One region of the Enterococcus sp. DIV0756 genome, then DNA from elsewhere that is predicted to be linked to it. Evidence: predicted binding sites of a transcription regulator. Region 1 holds the regulator's gene; each other region holds the start of a gene.

Evidence for each region. The regulator LexA, encoded in region 1, represses DNA repair genes until DNA is damaged. The targets are predictions, from matches to a motif close to CNAACANNTGTTNG.
Region 2: a site for LexA is predicted at 4,756-4,769, ahead of IGI44_RS16900 (Y-family DNA polymerase). Genes of this name have one in related genera too.
Region 3: a site for LexA is predicted at 2,200-2,213, ahead of IGI44_RS14060 (replication-associated recombination protein A). Genes of this name have one in related genera too.

What each region holds. Positions count from the first base shown of each region.
Region 1 covers NZ_JBIOLF010000001.1:1,670,677-1,678,504, forward strand. Annotated here, with positions in the region: gene recJ (single-stranded-DNA-specific exonuclease RecJ) at 1-604, shown strand, start outside; gene IGI44_RS08145 (adenine phosphoribosyltransferase) at 619-1,131, shown strand; gene IGI44_RS08150 (hypothetical protein) at 1,552-1,818, opposite strand; gene lexA (transcriptional repressor LexA) at 1,924-2,547, opposite strand; gene IGI44_RS08160 (DUF896 family protein) at 2,679-2,921, shown strand; gene tkt (transketolase) at 3,015-5,009, shown strand; gene IGI44_RS08170 (FAD-dependent oxidoreductase) at 5,294-6,637, shown strand; gene IGI44_RS08175 (DnaD domain protein) at 6,751-7,464, shown strand; gene nth (endonuclease III) at 7,457-7,828, shown strand, end outside.
Region 2 covers NZ_JBIOLF010000002.1:109,700-117,527, forward strand. Annotated here, with positions in the region: gene IGI44_RS16875 (FtsW/RodA/SpoVE family cell cycle protein) at 1-252, opposite strand, end outside; M-box (ykoK) riboswitch at 366-534, opposite strand; gene IGI44_RS16880 (alpha/beta hydrolase) at 777-1,511, opposite strand; gene IGI44_RS16885 (pentapeptide repeat-containing protein) at 1,512-2,147, opposite strand; gene lepB (signal peptidase I) at 2,385-2,954, shown strand; gene IGI44_RS16895 (hypothetical protein) at 3,014-3,433, opposite strand; gene IGI44_RS16900 (Y-family DNA polymerase) at 3,436-4,734, opposite strand; gene IGI44_RS16905 (permease prefix domain 1-containing protein) at 4,933-5,877, opposite strand; gene IGI44_RS16910 (PadR family transcriptional regulator) at 5,881-6,207, opposite strand; gene IGI44_RS16915 (NAD(P)/FAD-dependent oxidoreductase) at 6,446-7,552, shown strand; gene IGI44_RS16920 (YdeI/OmpD-associated family protein) at 7,571-7,828, opposite strand, start outside.
Region 3 covers NZ_JBIOLF010000001.1:2,937,185-2,945,012, forward strand. Annotated here, with positions in the region: gene IGI44_RS14040 (16S rRNA (uracil(1498)-N(3))-methyltransferase) at 1-39, opposite strand, end outside; gene prmA (50S ribosomal protein L11 methyltransferase) at 41-988, opposite strand; gene IGI44_RS14050 (DUF3013 family protein) at 1,001-1,477, opposite strand; gene IGI44_RS14055 (DNA-3-methyladenine glycosylase) at 1,480-2,106, opposite strand; gene IGI44_RS14060 (replication-associated recombination protein A) at 2,301-3,578, shown strand; gene IGI44_RS14065 (hypothetical protein) at 3,805-4,890, opposite strand; gene IGI44_RS14070 (MDR family MFS transporter) at 5,304-6,710, opposite strand; gene IGI44_RS14075 (MarR family winged helix-turn-helix transcriptional regulator) at 6,898-7,365, opposite strand; RNA gene ssrS (6S RNA) at 7,759-7,828, shown strand, end outside.

The sequences.
Region 1 (7,828 bases):
CGGATTACAGGTGGTTGATCGCCGAGCAAAATATACGTGGAATCAAAAAATTGAAGGCGAAAACGTTCTTTATTTAGCTTTTCAAACGAAAAGCCTGAAATTCTTTACGAAAGAACTACAAAAGCCAGTGTCTTTATATGATGAAACAATTAATTGGACAGACTACGATCAACTAGTTGTTCTCGATTGTCCAGATCAAAGAAATCTGTTGAAGGAAATCACAAATAAAGGACGCTTTGAGCGAATTTATTTATTTCTTTACAGTCCTGATGACGCTTATCTTAATGGGATGCCGAAGCGCGATCAATTTGCGAAATTATACCAATTTTTTCAAAAACAACCGCGAGTAGATATTCGTTTTAAACTGAAAGTTGTTTCGAATTACTTAAGAATTCCAGAAAAATTATTAGTATTTATGATTCACGTGTTTTCCGAGCTGAAATTTGTTACAATAGACGACGGCGTTTTACAAATGGTTGAATCACCAGAAACTCGTGCTTTTGAAGAGAGTAAGATTTACCAGAAACGCATGGCTCGAATTGATAGTGAAGAATTTTTATTGATGAATGATATTCAAACGATTAGAAATTGGCTGAAAAGCTAGGAGGAAATACCGAAATGAATTTGAAAGATTATATTGCTAGTATCCCAGATTATCCTAAAGAAGGGATCATTTTCCGTGATATCTCACCCCTTATGGCTGACGGTGAAGCTTATCGCGAAGCAACAAAACAGATCGTGAATTATGCGAAAGAAAAACAAATTGACATGGTTGTGGGGCCAGAAGCCCGTGGATTCATTGTAGGATGTCCTGTGGCGTTTGAACTAGGCTTAGGCTTTGCGCCTGTTCGCAAGCCTGGTAAATTGCCTCGTGAAGTGATCGAGGTAGAATACGAAAAAGAATATGGAACAGATACATTGACGATTCATAGTGATGCGATTAAACCAGGACAACGTGTATTAATCACTGACGATTTACTAGCAACTGGCGGAACGATTAAGGCCACAATTGAACTAGTTGAAAAACTTGGTGGTGTCGTTGTCGGCTGCGCTTTCTTAATTGAGTTAGAAGAATTACATGGCCGCGATAAAATTCAAGGGTATGATATCTTAACTTTGATGGACTATTAGTAAAAAATGAGCTGGAGAATTTTCTTCAGCTCATTTTTTGTAGTTTTTTTGAATTTAACGTAAGAAAGGCTTTGCGAACTCGCTCAGTTTTTGAGTACCAGATTAGCTCTGTAAGCAATCCCTGTGTGTCTCAGCAACAAGACCCAAATAGTTCGTTCTAAATTGCCAAGAAACATAGTGATCGAAGAGAACTGATGTTGATTGGTACTTAATCGGTGCTTCTTAAATATCGAAATATTTTTTTATTGTCGATAGACTAGTTCTGCTTAATGGAGTTTAGCAGTAACTTCATGCGTAGAAAAGTTAGTTCGTGAAGCCGGACATAGATATACCTGCTGTAAACAATTTATTCATGGGTGAATTGCTTCTTCCTGTATAGTCAAAAAAGCTGCTAGAAAAATTAGCAGCTTGTAAAACAATTTAAGCGGACTTGTGATAATGATGATCGTAAGTCACGTAATAAAAATCTTCGGCTGGTTCCTTATAGTATTGTTCATCCTCGAACTCTTCTTCATCGAGTTGACGCTCAGCATAATGCTGCGCATACTTCCGTTCATCCCACAACATGAACCAGACAAGAAACAAACCAGAGAAAATGACGACCGTAGCTAAAGAACCTAACTTACCGATCAATAATCCTAGCAACAATACGGCGATAATTAAACCAAATCTTCTTACTGCTTTCATCAATAATCACTCCTATATATAAATACGCGAACGTGTGTTTGTATTTCTATTATACGAATGTTTGTTCGTTTTGTAAAGAAAAAAATAATCGGAAATCAATTCCGATTAATAAATATGGTTTCGGTACAAGCCAACTACTTTACCAAGAATAGAAACATTATCGTAAATCAACGGTGCTAACTCATCATTTTCAGGTTGCAAACGAATATGATCAGCTTCGCGATAAAATCTCTTACAGGTTGCTTCATTCTCATCCGTCATAGCGATCACGATCTCGCCGTTTGTGGCTGTTGATTGCTTTCTGACAATGACATGATCACCATCATAGATACCTGCGTTAATCATACTTTCACCGCGAATCGTCAACATAAATAAGCTGCCTTCTTCGCTAGAAAGATCTGGAGGAACAGGGAAGAAGTCGGAAGCTTCCTCTACTGCTAAAATTGGTTCACCGGCGGTAACTACACCTAACATAGGAATGACCTGCGGAGTTACTCCAATTTTTTCTAAACCAGTTACGGTTAATTCGATTGCTCTAGGTTTTGTTGGGTCCCGTTGAATCCAACCCTTTTTCTCTAATCTGGATAAGTGGCCGTGAACTGTTGATGTAGATGAAAGATTCACAGCTTCTCCGATTTCTCTAACAGTGGGTGGGTAACCTTTATCTTCAACGCGTTCATGAATGAAACGTAAAACTTCTAGTTGTTTTGTTTCCGTTCTTTTTGCCAATGCCCGCACCTTCTTTCGTTTTTTTAGTGTAGCATAGTTATTCAAACAAATCAAACAAGCGTTCGTATTTCTTGGTACTTTCAACTTATTTTTTTTTATGTATAATTAGAAGGGGAAAAGAGGTGCTTAAGATGATTAATGATGAAACTATTGCACGCATCAACGAGTTAGCAAAGAAAAAGAAAACAGTCGGATTAACAGACGCAGAAGCACATGAGCAGAAAGTCTTAAGAGAAGAGTATATTTCTTCTTTTCGCAGTGGAATGCGTCACCACATTGAAGGAATGAAAGTTGTTGATCCTGAAGGCAACGATGTTACTCCAGAGAAATTGAAAAAGATCCAAAAAGAAAAAGGCCTGCACAACAGAAAATAAATCTTTTACTGGTTAAGTGATTGAAATGTTAAAATAAATCGGTTACAATGAATCTGTAATTAAAGTATTTATGACCAAAAAGGAGGAACTAATTTGTTCGACAAAATCGATCAACTAGGTGTAAACACAATCAGAACGTTAAGTATTGAAGCAATCCAAAAAGCAAACTCAGGTCATCCAGGTTTACCAATGGGGGCTGCTCCAATGGCGTATGCTTTATGGACAAAACATTTGAATGTTAACCCTGCAACGTCATTAAACTGGCCAAATCGTGACCGCTTCATTCTATCAGCAGGACATGGTTCTGCAATGCTTTATAGTCTTTTGCATCTTGCGGGCTATCAAGTAACAATTGACGACTTAAAGAATTTCCGTCAATGGGAAAGTAAAACACCCGGTCATCCTGAGTTCCATCATACAGATGGCGTAGAAGCAACTTCAGGTCCTTTAGGTCAAGGTATTTCAACGTCTGTTGGGATGGCAATGGCTGAGGCGCATTTAGCGGCAACTTACAACCGTGACAGCTTTAATGTAATCGATCATTACACATACGCTTTATGTGGTGATGGCGACTTGATGGAAGGTGTTTCTGGCGAAGCTAGTTCTATGGCTGGTCATATGAAGCTTGGTAAACTAATTGTATTATATGATTCAAATGATATTTCATTAGATGGCCCAACGTCAAAAGCCTTTACTGAAAATGTTGGTGCACGTTATGAGGCTTACGGTTGGCAACATATTTTAGTTAAAGACGGCAATGATTTAGAAGCAATTTCTAAGGCCATTGATGAAGCGAAGGCTGAAACGGATAAACCAACCTTGATCGAGATTAAAACAGTGATTGGTTTCGGTTCACCAAAAGAAGGAACCTCAGCAGTTCACGGTGCTCCAATTGGACAAGATGGAATCGATGCTGCGAAAGCTGTATATGGTTGGGAATATCCTGACTTCACCGTTCCAGAAGAAGTAGCTAAACGCTTTAAGGAAGAAATTAATGATAAAGGTGCTAAAACTGAAGCTGATTGGGATGCTATGTTTTCAAATTATGAAAATGCCCATCCTGAATTAGCGAAACAATTCAAAATGGCCTTTGCAGGGGAACTTCCAGAAAACTGGGAAGAAAGTTTACCAGTTTATGAAGATGGAACGGCTCAAGCAAGTCGTGTATCAAGTAAAGATGCGATCCAAGCAATTGCGAAAGCTGTACCAAACATCTGGGGCGGATCAGCGGATTTATCTGGTTCAAACAACACAACAATTGCTGATGAAAAAGAATTCCAACCTGACTCCTATGAAGGTCGCAATATTTGGTTCGGTGTTCGGGAATTTGCGATGGCAAGTGCTATGAATGGGATTCACCTGCATGGTGGCACTCGTGTGTACGGTGGAACATTCTTTGTCTTCACTGATTACTTACGTCCAGCAGTTCGGATGTCAGCGATTCAAAACTTACCGGTTATTTATGTGTTAACCCACGATTCTGTTGCAGTTGGTGAAGATGGCCCTACGCATGAACCAATCGAACAGTTAGCAAGCGTTCGTTGCATGCCAAATGTGCAGGTCATTCGTCCGGCTGATGGTAATGAAACTTCAGCTGCATGGATTCAAGCTTTAGAAACGAAAAACAAACCAACCATTTTAGTATTAAGTCGTCAAAACTTGCCAGTTTTACCGAACAGCAAAGCTATGGCTAAAGAAGGCGTAGCTAAGGGCGGTTATGTAATTTCTAAAGCTGAGTCAGATACACCAGAAGGTATCTTGATCGCCACTGGTTCTGAAGTGAACTTGGCCGTTCAAGCCCAAAAAGAATTAAAAGCCCAAGGAAAAGACGTTTCTGTTGTTTCTCTCCCAAGCTTTGATTTATTTGAAGCGCAAGATGAGGCATACAAAGAGTCTGTTTTACCGAAAGCAGTCACAAAACGTGTAGCGATCGAAGCAGCTTCACCATTTGGATGGGAACGTTATATCGGAACAGATGGTAAAATGATCGGCATTGATCACTTTGGCGCATCTGCACCTGGCGATTATGTCTTAGAACAATTTGGCTTTACCGTTGAAAACGTCGTAAATACTTTTAACGAATTATAATCATAGTACGTCTAAACTGAGAAGGGAAACTTTCTCAGTTTTTTTACTTTTAAATTTATAGAACGAGGGCAAACAGCAAGAGAGTTGTATAAAAAAATTGTTTACATAATAAAAATATTTTTATCTGTTTGATTTTTTTATTTATTACGGTTACAAAAATTCTTTGAGAAGAATAAAAATGTTTATCTGTGAGCAAAATAATTTAGACAGAATATAAATTCTGTTATACTGTCCTTGTGCAAAAGTTTGCAAACAAAAAACGAAACAACGAAAGTGGGATGACAATGAAAGTAGTAGTAGTAGGATGTACACATGCCGGTACCGCGGCCGTTAAAAATATTTTAGCAAATCACCCAGATGCAGATGTAACAGTCTTTGAACGGAATGACAACGTTTCTTTCTTATCTTGTGGAATCGCTTTATATGTGGGTGGAGTCGTTAAAGACCCAGCAGGTCTGTTTTATTCTAATCCTGAAGAACTTGCTTCTTTAGGTGCAAAAGTGAACATGGAACACGATGTAACAAACATTGATACAGATGCGAAAAAAGTAACAGCAAAAGACCTAAAAACAAATGAAGAAAAAATTGTTGATTATGATAAATTGGTTGTTACGACAGGATCTTGGCCGATTATCCCGCCAATCAAAGGAATTGATTCTAAAAATATTCTTTTATGCAAAAACTATAACCAGGCAAATGTTATTATTGAGCAAGCGAAAGATGCCAAGAAAGTAGTAGTTGTCGGTGGTGGATATATCGGAATCGAATTAGTCGAAGCATTTGCTGAATCCGGTAAAGAAGTAACACTAATCGACGGGCTTCCTAGAATTTTAAATAAATACTTGGATGAGCCGTTTACAAGTCGATTAGAAAAAGAATTGGTTGAGCGTGGCATTACTCTAGCATTAGGTGAAAATGTTGATGAATTTATTGCTGATGAAGCTGGTACCGTTAAAAAGGTTGTAACAGCAAGTAAAGAGTTTGATGCGGATATGGTGATTCTTTGTGTAGGATTCCGTCCTAACACAGAATTGCTTAAAGGAAAAGTAGATATGCTGCCAAGTGGTGCAATTATTGTCAACGAATATATGCAATCAAGTGATCCGGATATCTTTTCTGCAGGCGATTCAACCGTGGTTCATTATAATCCAACGGGACAAGATCAATATATTCCGTTAGCAACGAATGCTGTCCGTCAAGGAATGCTAGTTGGACAAAACCTAGTCGAACAAAAAATGAAGTATCGCGGGACGCAAGGTACTTCAGGACTTTATCTATTTGGCTGGACAATCGGTTCAACTGGATTAACGAAGGAAAGTGCCGCACTAAATGGAATTGATGCGAACGTCACAGTGATCGAGGATAACTATCGTCCAGAGTTTATGCCGACAACTGAAAAAGTTTTGATGGAGATTGTTTCAGAAAAAGGAACGAACAAGATCTTAGGCGCGCAATTTTTATCAAAATATGACATTACTCAGTCAGCCAATACTCTATCAGTAGCAATCCAAAACGGAATGACTTTAGAAGACCTAGCATTACAAGATTTCTTCTTCCAACCTCATTTTGACCGTCCGTGGAACTACTTGAATCTGTTGGCTCAAGCAGCATTAGCTGAAGTAAAATAATGAAACGACAGGAGGGGAGACCTTCCTGTTTTTTTGTCCACTAAGAACTCTCTGGTACTATTGGACTTCCTGATTTTTTAGTGTAAACTAAAAAAGTGAACGGAGGATTTTTAATGATTTCATTGAAAGATTATTTAGCAGGTGGAGAGACAACGATTTCCAACCTGCTATTACAAAATTATACAAAACTGGGATTGAAAACCGATGAATTTATGTTATGGTTGCAGCTTTATGCGGCTCATCAAGCAGGAGAAGATTTTCCTGATTTGACTTTAATTGCTCAAAATATGGGTAGTACGACTGAAAAGATTTATTCCGCATTGAACACACTTGTTGAGATGGAATTTGTTTCGCTTGAAACCGCACGAGATGAACAGGGAAAACAAAGTGATCATTACAATTTACTTCCAGCTTTTGATAAATTAGACGTGTTGAAAGAGCAGCAGCGCTTTGAAGCAGAGGAAGAAAATGATTTGGCAGCACAAAAGAAAATGCTGCGCTCTTTCGAACAAGAATTTGGGCGACCATTATCACCAATTGAATATCAAAAAATTGGCTATTGGCTGAACGATGATCATTATTCGCCTGCCTTGATTGAATTAGCCTTACAGGAGGCTGTCTTGAATCAAGCGTATAATTTTAAATATATCGAGACGGTTCTGCAAAGCTGGGAAAAGAAAAATATTCGATCAAAGGCCCAAGTAGAAGAAGAGCAACGACGACGAAAACAAATTTTGCTGCAAAAAGAGGAAGAACAAAAACAATCTGAAGAATTACCAAAAGTCTCTTTATATAATTGGTTAGAAAGGAAGGACCCGGATGCTTAGCAAAGAGAAAACAATGGAAGCTTTGTCGCGCATGTATGATATGTTTCCAGATGCAGTCGGAGAGCTTCATTCTGAGTCACCATTCCAACTATTGATCGCAGTGATCTTAAGTGCCCAAGCGACAGATGTTTCGGTTAACAAAGCGACACCAGCGCTTTTTGAAGCTTATCCAACGCCGGAAGCTTTGGCTCAAGCACCCATTGAAGATATTATCACAAAGATCAAAATGATTGGTTTGTATCGGAATAAAGCTAAAAACATCAAGGCTTGTGCAAAAATGCTGCTGGACAATTACGGGGGCGTGGTTCCTGCATCTAGAGAAGAGTTAGTTAAATTACCCGGCGTTGGCAGAAAAACAGCAAAT
Region 2 (7,828 bases), on a different contig from region 1:
TAATCCGATCGCTAGCAATCCTTTTGCTAGTATTCCCTTTGTCAAAACATGACTTTTTACATGAAAAATGAACGCAATAAGCAACCAACTCAGCCCCATAAAAATCGCTTGCTTACTAAATAATGTTAACGGATTCTCACCCTCTGCCATCAAGCGATAAGAACTCGCACTGAAAACAATTAAAAGACCGATTAGACTAACTCCCAAATAAGGTAGTAACAATAGCCAATCGATCTTTTTTCTTTTTAGCATGTATATCTCTCCCTTCATCAAGTAATTGTTTGAGACGAGAGAGTCCACAGTAAATAACCTAAAAAAACACCAAACGTTAGCAAAAAAATACTAACAAGTTTGGTGTCTCACACAATCAATCTCATCGTCTGAGTTTTAGCACTAAACAACGTAAAGAATTACTTCTTAGCTATTTTATGAAAAGCCTTAATCCGACAATTCCTATTTTACACATTGGCGTCTTTCGACGTTTCTGCGCAATAGCCTATATTTGTTTAGGAGCCTCACCTAACAAGTTTACTTATATTTACTTTCACAAAGAATACTACTTTTTTTATCCGTAAATAGCAAAAAAAATCGTCATACTTCAGATTATCTTTAAAATCGCTTATAAAATACTTTACTAAAAATTCACTAGAAATAATAATTTTTTTATGGTATTTAACCCGAGGAACAATAAAAAAGGAACTGCGATAAAGGTCTTATCACAGTTCCTTTTTCCGAATAAACGGTGCTCCAGAAGTTGCTTCTTCGGAAATTCCTTCTTATTTCTTAAAGCTGATCGCTTCTGGCACAACCTTTTCTTTAAATATTCTGTCCAACCAGTCCTGATAAACTTCCAACTGTTCTAGTGTATGGAAAAAATGTTCCCCGTCTTCAAAAACTGTCATTGAACTATTGGATGCTTTTAAAAATTTTTCAATTGTTGTCCTCGAAGTCAAGTTATCTTTTCCGCCATAAAGAATTTTTGTTGGAGCTGTCCAATTAATCGGGTGTTTAACAACATAATTGTAGTAATTCCACTCCAATGTCTTGATTGGTGTTTCGATTATTTTATCCCTTTGCAGATCAATAGGCGTCAATCCCGACCAAAACAGCATATTTTCAATTAATTGCTGCATGTCAACAATCGGAGAAAGGAATAGACATTGTTCAATTGGTTTATTCTGACACGCCAACATACCAAAATAAGCGCCAATACTGCAGCCAAATAACGAAAGTTTCTTTGTTTGCTTCTCCAGCTCAAGTAAAATTTTAGTTGCATCGGCTACGACATTTTGTGGATTTAACGGATAACTAGACCCTTTTCGTTCACCATGTTCTGGCAGATCGAAGCTCCAAACCTGATAGCCATTTGCCTCGGCTGCTTCTGCTAACAATTGGATAACAGTATCCTCTTTGTGGGATTGGTCGCCATGAAAAGCTAGGATTGCTTGCTCACTTGGTTCTCCCCAGCAGACAACCGGGATTCCTTGAATATTTTTTTGTTCACGTTTCATTTATGCCTCCTCAATTTGCAGGCCTAGTCCAGCCGCAATCGTTATAGCTTGATAAGAATTGACTTTTAATCCCTTTAATTGTTCCATCGAAAAAGCAATTTTGTGAAATTGATTGGTGGTAAAATCTAAGCCAGATAATTTTGTCCGCATCCAGTTACTATTATCCAAATCATTCTTAGTCAAAAATAAATGCTTCCAAGTGACCTCAAAGAACTCACTATCCGTCATTTGACAATTCTCGAAAGCCACATTCTTCAAATTCGTGGCACTGTATGAACCAAAATTGATTACACAATCCTTAAACTGACAATCTCGTAAATAGCTCTCCGCAAAATTACAGCCGGTCAGTTTGCAGCTTTCAAAAATTACTTGATGAAAGCTGCCGCCAATCCATTCCAGATTTGAAAAATCACAATTTTTGAAGACAACATTGCTCGCTTCAAAACGATACAGTTTAGTCCGCTGCATCGTGATTTTTTCTAAAATCGAACGCCGCAGTACTAAATTTTCACAGGTTAAATAGCTATAATCAACATCAATCCCATGTACATCTTCAATGGTCGCCTCATCTTCTAAATAGAAATCCTCAGAAAAAATCTTCGGCAAAATCGGTGGTGCAGGATAATTCTTTTTCATTGTCTTGCTCCTTGTTCAGAGTTATTGTAGTTCATTTTTAATTAAGCGGTTATTACGTGTCTGTCATTTTGCACATCTTTAAAGTATTTAACTATACTGCTCTTTTTTAAATATCGTATTCTAAGTTTCCCATAATCACTCAAATTTCTCTACCCTTAATCAACTTTTAACCAAATTGGAGGTTAAGAGGAGCTTTTTGTTTTGAAGAATGATAAAATCTAGCAATGAGGTGACCCTATGAATAAAATAATCAAAGAATGGCTTCCCGTAGTCATTATCATAGCTTTAATATTTTTAGCAAGGATGTTTGTTTTCTCCCCAGTAAAGGTTGAAGGACATTCGATGGATCCAACGCTTCACGACAATCAACGTTTAATCACATCTAAAATATCCAATCTAAAACGACAGGATATTATTACTACGAAAGAACCTGACAATCAAAATTTGTATGTGGTGAAACGGATCATCGGCTTACCTGGAGATCATGTTGAAATGAAAAATAATGTTCTCACGATCAACGGCAAAGAATATGCTGAACCTTATCTGGATGATTTCAAAGAAAAATTCAAAAAAGATAAGCTTTTTGAGGAGTATTCCTATAATTCTGCTTTCCAAGAACAGGCAGCCAATGCTAAAAGTTTTACAAATGACTTTGAAGTAACGGTTCCTAAAAATCAGTATTTCGTCTTAGGCGATAACCGTTTAATCTCTAAAGACAGTCGGATTTTTGGCTTCGTTGACAAATCTACGATTCAAGGAAAAGTTGTTTTACGCTTTTGGCCGTTAAATGAAATCAAATTATTTTAGTTATCATTTGAAAAACCATGACGTTTTTTAGCGTCATGGTTTTTTGTGGAAATCAGTCTTTATTTAGTAATCTCTTGATTCAGAATTTTCTTTGGACCTAAAATTTCAACATGGTGAATTTGCTCAATCGCTAAATGAACTGCGCCTCGCTCCTCTACATTTAAATAGATTTGTTCTTCTCTTTGTCCAATGAGCCTTCCCACTAAATCATCCAAATAGTTTCCCTCATCGTCCAAGGCCTCCAGTTGAACAGCAATTCGCTTATTTTGCAAATACGCCTGCTGCAGAACCTCACCAATTTCTTCCAAGGTCATCTGTTCTTTCTCGACATTAATGTGATTTCGTGCTTTTGACTCTTTATTCAATACGGCTGTATGATCCGAAAGATAAAAACCGATCCACTTTATCATCCCGCGATCCTGATAAACCTGCTTGGCCTCCATGAATAGGCGTTCTGCACTTTCATCGTCGTAGATCATAACTAATCCATTCCTTCCATTCCACCCGCATGGCCACCGACTAAGCCGGCTCGCTTAATTGCTGTTGCACCCTCATTTAACGAATGTGCTCGTACAATTGAACTGAATTTGTAGCGACTGCGAATTTGTGCAATGACTTCATCAATTTTTTCTTGTTTGATTGATTGATCAGGGTCTTCAAACAAATTTAATTGCAAATTTCCGGCTGGACGTAAAGAAGATACCGTAATGGAAATATTGCGAACTTCAGAATGGTCCCAGTATTTTTCAAACAACGCAAAAGCTACTTTTGTCAGTTCGCGAGCTTGATAGGTCGGCGGAATTTTCAACTGGTGATGAAAGCCTCCGCGTTTTCCACTGCCAAAATACGCATAGGCAATCCCTAAGTGCAGGGTTCCCCCTAATACATCTTTTTTACGTAATCGTTGCGCCACCTGTTCGCAGATTTCAGCGATAACAGTTAGAATATCACCTTTATGAGCATAATTTTTTGGTAAAACCTGTGAGTTGCCAATTGATTTTTCCTTAGTAGGATACAAGTCCTTTTGCGAAAGAACGGAACGATCAATCCCCCAAGCATGCATGTAATGTTGCATCCCCATTACTCCAAATTGATTTTTCAGAACAAACGGATCAGTATGGGCCAAATCACCCATGGTATACATGCCCATCATTTGATAGCGGCGCTCCATCCGATTGCCGATTCCGCAAAAATCGCTTAAGCGAAGCGGCCAAATTTTCTCAGGTACATCCTGGTAATGCCATTGAGCAAACCGCTCTTTAGTATGCTTGGCCTCATTATCCATCGCGATTTTGGCTAATAAAGGATTGTCCCCCATTCCTAATGAGGTATAAATCCCCACCTTCTCAATAATTTCCTCCTGAATCTGCTTGCCAACTTCCGCCGAACTTTTACCAAATAATTTCCAACTGTGGGTCAAATCACCAAATTGTTCGTCGATGCTATATGTATGAATGTCCTCTTCTGCCATGTACGAACGAAAAATCTCCTGAATGCGCATGTGGTATTGAATATAGAGCGTCATTCGCGGCGGCACGATATGAAGATTGGGATGGTTCGGAATTTCAAAGCCCCGACTAACATTGCTGATGCCTAGAACTTTTTTTGCCATTGGGCTTGCCGCTAGAACCAACCCCTCATTCTCGCGATCCCCACTCATCACAACTAATAGATCGTTCAACGGATCTAAGTTATGCTCAATACACTCCACACTGGCATAAAAGCTTTTGGAGTCCATACAGAAAACATCTCTGACAGGTTCTCCCTCGTAAATGTTCATCAAACCACCTCCTAAAAAAAGCAAACGTATGTTCGTTTTAAGTTTAAGTTTAATTTGATTTTTTGTCAATCATTTACTAATAAAGATTCAGTTAGAAAAATGTCCTAATAAACACCGCGTAAAATAAGATGACAACCTAAAAAGACGTTCTGAGCAACTTGTTATGCTCAGAACGTCTTTCAACTTATAAAACCTATGCTACTTTTTTACGAAAATGGCCTCCACGACACTATAGAAAATACCGGCCATTACAAAAATCATCCAACTCATTCCCCACGATCCAGTCATGAAGGACCAGCCAAAGTAAATCATCACAACAATCGGCCAATAAACTCTTTCAAGTAAATGCTTGGTACGCGCTGCATCACCATACTTAGCTTGCATCGCATTCGGTCCCAACTCATCCTCGTCAGCAATAAAATACTTTTCTTTGATAAATTTATCAAAGCTGCTGTAAATGATACTGCCGTAAATAATCAGGAAAACTCCGATCGCTAAAAATAGAAACATGAAGGGCATTCCATATTCAGCATAAGTGAACATTTGGAAAAAGAAAAGTGGAGAGACACTTAATACACATAAACAAATACCAAAGACGAGACTTATTTGAAAACTTTTTTGATAACCTTGCTTCAATTTTTGTGCTTCCATATTCAGATGTGCCGGAATATAACGATCATTCAACATTCGGTTATTTTTAGAAAATTGCATTCCATTATAAATAATAACCCCAACACTAATCGCTATAGTAACAAAGAATAATAGTAGCCCCAGCATTTCAGCACCATAAACACTTAATCCGATTAATGCCCCCACAGCTAGCAGGCAGCCGCTAATTCCTAGACTCAATCCTCTCGCATCTTTTCTACGATTGGTTAGATAGTCATACATTTCCTCTTCTTCAATCCCGTTCTCTGGTTCCCTTTCACGCGTCGCGAATTCTAATTCCTCCCGCAGCTCGTCGATAGAGCCAAACTCGCTAATGACCTGCCCAATTGCTTCATGCTCGCTTTTTCCTTCATCTAATAAAGCCAGATAATGATCTTCCATTATCGTTAAAATTTCTTGTTTTGCGCGTAAGACCTCTTTTGTCTTCGGAAACTCTAGAAATAAGGTCTCCACATAATTTTTGATAGTATCCATTTTTTACCCTTCTTTCATAAATCGGTTCACAACTTTTTTGGTTTGCTTCCATTCGTCTCGTTTCTCTTTTAAAAAAGCCAGACCTTTATCAGTAATATGATAGTACGTTCGTTTTTTTCCATGGGTAATTTCTCCTGGATAAGAATGGATATAGCCGTTTTTTTCTAAGCGGTTGAACGCCGAGTAGAGCGTCGTTTCTTTAATGACATAGATTTCCTCACTAACAGCTCGGATCTTTTGGGAAACCTCATAGCCATAAGAATCGCCATCCTTCAACACGGACAAAATGATGACGTCATTGTACCCGCGAATCCCATCGCTCGAAATCATTTTGCCACCTCCTGAAATTACTTCATCTGTCGTTGTAATCATTGTACGACAATTACTACGACAGGTAAAGTAAAATATTTTAGTTTTATAGAGAAATAGCTTTATTTAAATGGATTTGATTACCAAAAAGGCGATTTGATACTATTTTCACATAAAATATCCCAAAAGCATTTTTCGCAAACTAGTGATATGATCATATGGTCAAGTCCATTTAAGATAGAAAAGGAATTTAAACTCTATGAGAAAAATCGCAATTATTGGCGGGGGCATCATTGGAATGACGCTCGCAAATTATGTAGAACAAAAAAAATATCAAGTCACCATATTTGATGAACCAACAGGACAGGCCACCAAAGCCAGTGCAGGGATCATCTCACCTTGGTTATCCAAACGTCGAAACAAACAATGGTATCGATTAGCAAAAGATGGTGCTTCTTTCTTCCCAAAATTGATCCAAGATTTCCAATTAGATCACACGATTTATCAGCAATCCGGCACGTTGCTTTTACGTCCCGACAAACAATTAGTCGAACTGCAAAGACTAGCTGAAGAACGTAAAAAAAGCGCACCAGAAATCGGTACAATTGAACAGCTTTCTGGAGAACAAACGCAGCAAGAATTACCCTTATTAAAACCATTGCCTGCTCTGAAAATCAGTGGCGGCGGCCGTTTAGATGGAAAAGCCTATTTGCTTCGGATGCGTAAACTTGCAGAAGCAAAAAATGTGACGTTTATTTCCCAACGTGTTCAATTAACAGATGAAAAAACAGTCAGCTACGGTGAAAATAAAGCAACCTTTGATCAAATTATCTTAACTGTCGGCCCTCATTTGAAGGACTTGTTGGCACCTTTAGGTTATCAAGTGGATTTGCGTCCACAAAAAGGACAGCTCTTGGTTTTTGAAACAGCCTTTAAGACCAGCGGTGATTTCCCTGTTGCCATGCTGGATGGTGAAGCCGATTTAATTCCTTTCCAAAATGGCAAAATCTTACTAGGAGCGACTCACGAAAATGAAGCCGCTTGGGACTTGTCAGAAACTCCAGAAGCCTTTGCGCAACTTACGAATAGTGCTCGTGAGTTCCTGTTTGAACCCGAGAAGCTATTAGCTGCACCTTTTCATTATCGCGTCGGCACCCGCGCGTATACTTCTGATTTTGCTCCCTTCTTTGGTGAGTTGACGGATCAACTGCTGGTTGCCAGTGGGCTTGGCTCCTCAGGATTGACTACTGGTCCCTATATTGGCTATTTATTAGCCCAGTATCTGAACACTGGAGAAGCCGACTGGCAAAATTATCAAAAAGAATTGTCGACTTATATCAAACACGATAAAACGCTGGAATCTTAAATTGATTCCAGCGTTTCGTTACATTGGTCTTAAGTTTTTTTCTAGGCGGTCCATCATCCACGCGAGCCGTTTGCTTCTTCCAGCGTCTGTTTTGGCATCAAAATAGGCACGCGTATAGGTTTTTCTGACAGACGGCGGCATATTTTCAAAATTCTTTGAGGCCTCCGCATTTTCCTTCAATAACGTCGCGACTTCCGCAATTTGTTCCTCCGTAATCGCCGATGGTTTGGTGGCATTCGCCCATTGACCATTTTGCTTGGCCTCTGTAATTTTTTC
Region 3 (7,828 bases), 1.3 Mb from region 1:
AGTTGGCTGATAAGCTTGATCAATAAAATAGCGCTGCATGTTAGTCTTCCTCTGGTTTCTTCAAAATGAGCGCGAACCAATCCTTCTGTTGGAAGATTCGATCCACTTCAAACCCTTGTGCATACATCTCTTCCAGTACCATGTCTTTTTTATCTTCGATGATACCTGAAACGATGAATGTGCCATCTGGTTTCAATAAACGCCATGCATCTTCAATCATCAAAACAATGATATCCGCTAAGATATTCGCCACAATGACATCGGCCTCTTGCTCTACGCCCACCAATAGATCGTTTGCTGATACATGGATATTTTCCGTATTCGCATTTAGATCCACATTTTCCTGTGCCGAACGAACAGCTACTTCATCTAAGTCATAGGCATAAATAGTCTTCGCTCCATAAAGTGAGCTGGCGATACTCAGTACACCAGAGCCAGTTCCGACATCCAAAACTGTTTCCCCACCACGAAGCACTGTTTCTAATGCTTGTAAGGTCAGATTTGTGGTTGGATGCGTCCCTGTTCCGAAAGCCATGCCAGGATCTAGCGTAATAATTTTCTCATCTTCATGTTGGGCTTCATAATTTTCCCAACTTGGTACAATCGTCAAATAACGCGTCACGCGTACAGGATGATAATACTTTTTCCAAGCCGTTGCCCAATCACTTTCTTCCACTTCGCTGACTTCCACGATATTTTTACCAATATTCAATCCGTACTCTGGTAATTTTTCGATCTTCGTTTTAATGAAAGGCAAGATTTCCGGCAAGAAAATCGTTTCTGGGAAATAAGCCATCACAATGGCACCCTCCGTTAAACTAGAAAATGTTTTCTTATCCAAAAGCTCTCCGTACTGGTCTTCTTGATAATTCTCAAAGTCCAACGCATCTTCGATCGCGACACCCGATGCGCCAGCTTCCATTAAAATATTCGAAACAGCCTCGACTGCCTCACTTTCTGTTGTTACTTTCACTTCATTCCACTTCATTATTTTCTCCCCTTAATAACTTGGATACGGCAAATAGCTGCTGTCAGTTGGTTTGATTAATGCTTTAAATACAGCATCGTCCCATGTCATTTCAAAAATCGCATCGTCACTATCATCTGCCAAGAAGTCCAGCAAATCACTTTGTCCTTCTTCGATCACCTCTTTTAAATAGTCAACAACTGCCGTCAATTCATTTTTCTTCATGCCTTTTTTGCCTTCATAAGGGATTACCGCTAAAAAGTCATCTGGATCGTAGCTCGATTTATCAGGATCAACCAATAAAATCGCATCTTCAAATTCAATAATCTCTTCTTCGGAAGCCACGCCATCCACATCATCGATCTCAACTTGTCCTTTATTTTCACCATAAATCCGAAATGCGATCTCGAAACTATGATTACGCGTATCCCAATCCAGTGCTAGCTCATAATCAGGGATTTTCTTGTTTAAATAATTGTCTAAATAAGTCACCATGGTTTCTTTTGCCATTTTTAATTCCTCCAGCCATTATTTTCTTCTATTAAATTCTTTCGTTGATTGGTTATGTATGGGTTACCACGAACAACAAAGCGCAGCGGTTTTTCTGTCCAAACGCCCTTATTAGGAATACCAATGCGGGGAAGTGCGTCGATCTGTTTAGGGATTCGTCTTTTTTCTGGAACAAGATGCAGCGAACTAGAAAAAATCGATTCGCCATATAAGTCACGAGTGATTCCCAGCGCTTCAACCAATTTTCCCGGGCCATCCGAAACGGCAGCACCCATTCTGCCATGACGATTCAGAATCATTTGCTCCATGCCTTCCACTGGTTCGAATCCCCGAATCATCACTCCCTGCGGCATTCCCACAGGCTGTGTGATCATGTTCAATATCAAATGCGTATGCATCGTATATAAATAGATTGTTCCCGGTTTTTCATACATCGCTCGAACTCGGGGCGTATCACGCATGCCGTAGCTATGGGCCGCCTCATCATCAGGGCCAAGATAGGCTTCACAATCGACAATATAACCGCCTAATTTCCCCTCGGATGTCTCGTGCTCTAAATACATACCTAGTAAGTATTTGGCGATATTCTCCGTTGATTCCGTATTAAAATAATTGATTACTTGCTCCATTTTCCTCACCTTCTACATGATACACAATAATCCTGCCACACGCTACGCCCAGCGATCAAAACTCAGCAAACACAAAGGAATAATGCTATAATGAGAACATACATTTGCTCATTAATAGTCCTATTCTCTATTGTTAATTGAAAGTGGGCTTGTATACCACTATAATAAATCAATTTCAAAAAAGGAGGTTCCTTATGCAACAGCCTTTAGCCTATCGCATGCGTCCTCGCAACTTAGATGAAGTTGTCGGACAGCAGCAGTTAGTTGGATCGGGGAAAATCATTCGCCGGATGGTCGAAGCACGGATGCTTTCTTCGATGATTTTATATGGACCACCGGGCACAGGAAAAACCAGTATCGCCAGCGCGATCGCTGGTTCAACCAACTACGCTTTTCGGATGCTGAATGCGGCAACCGATACCAAGAAAGATTTGCAGATTGTCGCCGAAGAAGCAAAAATGAGCGGCACAGTCATTTTATTACTAGATGAAGTTCATCGTTTAGACAAAACCAAACAAGATTTCCTGCTGCCTCATTTAGAAAGTGGTCGGATCATTATGATCGGTGCCACAACGGAAAATCCCTATATCACGATTAATCCTGCGATTCGCAGCCGGACACAGATTTTTGAAGTAAAGCCCTTAGACGAGGATGATATTATCACAGCCGTAAAGTCGGCATTGGAAGATGAAGAACGCGGACTCGGAGAATACCCAGTTGAACTGGATGAAGAGGCATTGAAGCATTTAGCACGTGCGACCAATGGTGACTTGAGAAGTGCCTTGAACGGCTTGGAATTAGCTACGAAATCCACGCCGAAAAATGATGAGGGGAAGATCCATTTAACTCTTTCAATCATTGAAGAGTGTGTACAGCGAAAAGCCCTGACCCACGATAAAGATGGCGATGCCCATTATGATGTGATCTCAGCCTTTCAAAAGTCGATTCGCGGCAGTGATGTTAACGCGGCGCTCCATTATCTTGGACGATTGGTCGAAGCCGGCGACCTCCCGATTATTTGTCGTCGCTTAATGGTCATTGGCTATGAAGATATCGGCTTAGGAAATCCGCCTGCTGCCGCTCGAACGGTGCAAGCAGTCCAAGCCGCCGAAAAATTAGGCTTTCCCGAAGCACGGATTCCTCTGGCAAACGCCGTCGTTGACCTCTGTCTTTCGCCCAAGTCCAATTCGGCCTACGCAGCCTTGGATGCAGCGATCACAGATATTCGCATGGGCAATGCTGGTGAGGTGCCGGATCATTTGCGCGACAGTCATTACAAAGGAGCCAAAGCTTTGGATCGCGGCATCGGTTATCAATATCCCCATAGCTTTGAAAATGCTTGGGTCGATCAGCAATATCTACCTGATAAGATCAAGGATGCCCATTACTACGAACCAAAGTCCACTGGTAAATATGAACAAGCACTTGGTCAGCAATACCAGCGCATTGAAGAATGGAAGAAGAAAAAGTAAGGGACTTCAATTAAGTAAGGTTCCCTTTTAAGAATTGAATACACTACGAAAAGTGGGTACTGGGGTACTCACTTTTTTCGTTATTCAAATCATATCTGCTTTTGAGCATCACAAATAAACCTGCCATATTCGAACTTTTCCCCATACTAAATAAGCGTGATCATTCTACGAATTTTTTCATCGAACGCTCTGAATACTCACCTATAGAAATACAAGCACCTAGGTGTCACTTCCATTTCTTGCCCTTCTTATTCTTTCCACTTTTCTTTTTCTTCTTTTTCTTCTTAGTCTCTAGCTGAATCTGTCCTTTACTTTTACCCTTATTCGGGGAAGAGGAAGCTTTATTCTGTGGCTTGTTGGCGACTTTTGAGGTAGGAGGCTGCTCTGGAACGACGGGATTAGGTGCGGCGGAACATCCTTTTGGCTCCGTCTGCAGCGCGGCTTGCGTCAGCTGGTACTTCGCCTCTTCTTTATCCATGTACTTCTCATAGGACAGCTTGTTTGTACCGGCGCCACTTACTACAGGAACGGGGTTGACGTTTTTTTTGGGGGTGCTGCTATCAATAGTAGAATCAAGTGTTAAATGTGTGCTGTTTGTTGGGGGTGGAGTCAAAGATGTTTGGGCAGACTCCTCCTTCTGATTTTGTTGAGTCTTCTTAGCTTTGCGCTTCACACCGCTGCGTCTTAGAGGACTTTCATATTCTAAAAATTCTGTAAAACGACGAATTCCTTTAGCGTTCTGGAAAATCGTCAAAGTTGTCATAATAGGCAATAACTCAGCAACTTCATCAGCTTTATTCGGTGAATCTTCGGAAATTCCCTTCGTATCGCGCAGGGTCCATTTACTCTTTTTTCCACTGGCGTCTGTAAAAGTTGATACGATATCAAAGGTAAATTCAGAAATTTCAGGCTCTTCGCTGGTCATCTTCTCTAAAAGTTCTTTATATCTACGTGTTTCCTTGGTAAATTCGCGGTATTCTGTCTCATTCATGAAAAGCCGGTCGATAACAGTCATCCATTCCTTTTTACCATCCGCCTTTTTCCCCGAGAAGAATTTTTCAAAATACACGCAATGCTTCCGCAAGGTATCATTTGGTTCTGTTGTAAGGAATATTTGGCGAATAAGGTCCGTCAGCAGATCAACAGAGTAATCATTACGGCACAAAGCGTTCCTCAGCAGGATAGCAACAAGTGCTTCCACGACCTTTGAAGCATTTTGGGTTTGTTCGAAATACTGCCGAACTCTTTTCATAAGATTTTCCTTGGTCATTCTTCCAAAAATCTGAATAAAATCCAATTTGACTAGTTCCATGCTGAACACCCTTTCATTTTTCACTTTAACAGAATATGATTACATACTTTTTTATATTGATAGAGTACCAGTTAAATAACTGGTGTGTAAATAGGCTGGATTGGCAAACATTTTTAGAAAAATTAAATGATTTGGGTAATACAAGTAATTATCACCTATCAACACAATTACAAAATACTAAATAGAGAACAAAAAATAACTGTAATTAGCCATTTTCGCTTATCGCGATGAATATCGTCAGCATGTTCATTTGATTTTTTCAAATTTACACTAATAGCTAAGTAATTGGAATAGTTATAATTTTTTCGCAAAAAAAGTGATCATCCGTAAGAAAGATGATCACTAAAGAATTTTCTATTTTCTCTTAGGGACCTTTTTTGTTCTGCTCATCTCTACATTTGAATACATTACGATTATTCGTTGATACTTTTGGCTTTATTCGTCAGAAAGATACTGGGAATAAAGATCAACGCTAGAACAACGACTGAAACGAGAAAACCGGCATGATAAGCAGATAGTTCATGGGCAATAGTCGGTTGTGCCCCCTGCAAAACGGTCGCGACAACTGTTGCGATCATCGCTGTTCCAAAGCTTGAACCTAGATTTTCGATAATATTGATACCAACGCCAGCATCCGGCAGCTCTTCATCAGCAAGTCCTGTATAGGCATCACTAGTCAATGGCAGATTGATTCCGCCAAAGCTGGTTCCGCGAATGAATAAGATCAACGCGATCCAAATCATACTTGTCTTATCTGTGACAAACACTAACGGAATCGTACCTGCTAAAGAAATGATTAGGCTCACAATAACGACATATTTCGCGCCAAGTTTATCGATCAGCTTCCCGATCAATGGACGTGTAACCAACATACCGATCCCCTGGGGAATCAAAGCGATCGCTGTCTCCATCGCAGAATAGTGACGGAAGTTTTGGAAGAACAGCGGCAGGATCAACATTGGACCCATGATGGCGATGTTCGCGAAAAACAGCCCGATACTCGACGCCTTGAAGCTTCTATGAGAGAAGATCGTCAGCGGCAGAACCGTCTGATGATTCTTTCTGCGGTCGTAAAGAATATAAACAATTAGCAGCGAAATACCGATTCCTGTCCAGATCAATGATTCGCTATTATGGAAGGTCGCGTGATCCGCCGCCTTTGTAATCCCATAGATCAAGGCCGCGCTCATCACGGATAGGTCAAGGATACCAAAAACGTCCAGTTTGCTTGCACGATTAAATGGTTCGAAGCTGGGCAAAGTGCGCGCCATCAACGGTGCAGAAATTAGGGCGATGAAAACATTGATGAAAAAGATCCAGCGCCATGAAGCTGCCTGAACGATGAAACCGCCTAGTACTGGACCAAGGATCGGACCGAAGATCATCGGTGTACTGACAATCGCCATCACACGACCAATATTTTCTGATCCTGCCGTCTTCACTAGCAGAGTGGACATCAGAGGCGTGATGATTCCAGCAGTAAAGCCTTGAAGTAAGCGAAACGTAATAAAGCTGGTGACATTCCAGCTGATACCGGCAAGAACAGAGGTGATACCAAAGAAAATCACGGCGCCGATGAAGATTTTTTTGCCGTCAAAACGATTCATCAGCCAACCTGCGATCGGCACGGCAATCGCCAAAGCTAGGACATAGCCAGTGATCGCCCACTGGATCATCGATAGTGTCGTGTGAAAATTTTTAGTTAATTGATCGATGGCGATATTCACCATCGTAGAATCGAGCATTGGTGCAATGGCGCCAAGAGCGATCGCCCAGGCAGCCGATAAAACTTCTTTTGGTAATTTAGTTGATTGAGTCATAAGGGACTCCTTTCGTATAATTATTGGATGTATATTCTGTTTTTAACGTAAAACAGATTCTCGAGGCCCTCTTCGCTGCAGCCGAAGAGTCTTTTTGTTTCCCAGGAAACTATACAACTGTTTTGTTTCCTAGTCAACAATATTTTTTTAGAAAAAAGACAGCCTCCTTTTGAGACTGTCGCAATTGCTATTTGATCGTCAAATGTTGTTTTTTGATTTCTTGGTCCAGATGCTGATTGTAACGTTCAAGAAATTTTAGAAAGGCCTCGTATTGTTCATCTTTGATGGGTTCAAAAACGACTTGATCACGATCTTCAAATTCTTTATGTAGTCGTTCATGGATATCAAAAACCGTTTTTCCTTCAGCTGTCAGCTTAAAATAGATTTCTTTTTTATTGTCCGCTTTTTGATAGCTTTCGATATACTGCTTTTTTAACATTTTTTTCGTTAATTTGCTGATAGCTCCACGAGTCATATACATCGATTCCGCCATTTTTGTGACGTTCGGGTCTTTATGCTTCCCAATAAACTCAATGCAATGAACCTCGGAGACCGCATATCCGGCTAATTCCTTCTCCATCTTGACCTTATCCAGCCACGCTCGCTTATTGAACACCTCGGCAAAACCGGCTAGGACTTCCTCTTTTTTATTCATAATTTTTCTCCTAGAATATAATAATGAATTTATTTCTCTAAAAAGAACAAACGAACATTTATCCGTTTTGTTTCTCGATTAAGCGCAAGACCATTCTAGATTGTTTTTGTTTCTTTTTCAACAAAATTATTCACTATTCTCCAGCATCGCTCTATATAATAGCGTGTAGTAGTGACGCAAGTAGGTAAATTTTTCCCTTTCTATTCGCCTCAAAAAAAAACGAATAGAAAGATTTGTATCCAAAGCGAAAAATAAGTATTTTGCTTTGACAGATTCGCTTCTTTTTTTATACAATGTACCTATAGAAGACGTAAGTGTTTTTGGATTGCTTCACATTTTTAGATATAAGCCACTTCGTTGCGTCTCAATAATGACTGTGCTATGATTGAGATGGAAATTCTGTGATGTGCGCGTTGCCTATTTCAGTGTTGACCGAACATTTTTATTGATATCTTGGGATCTG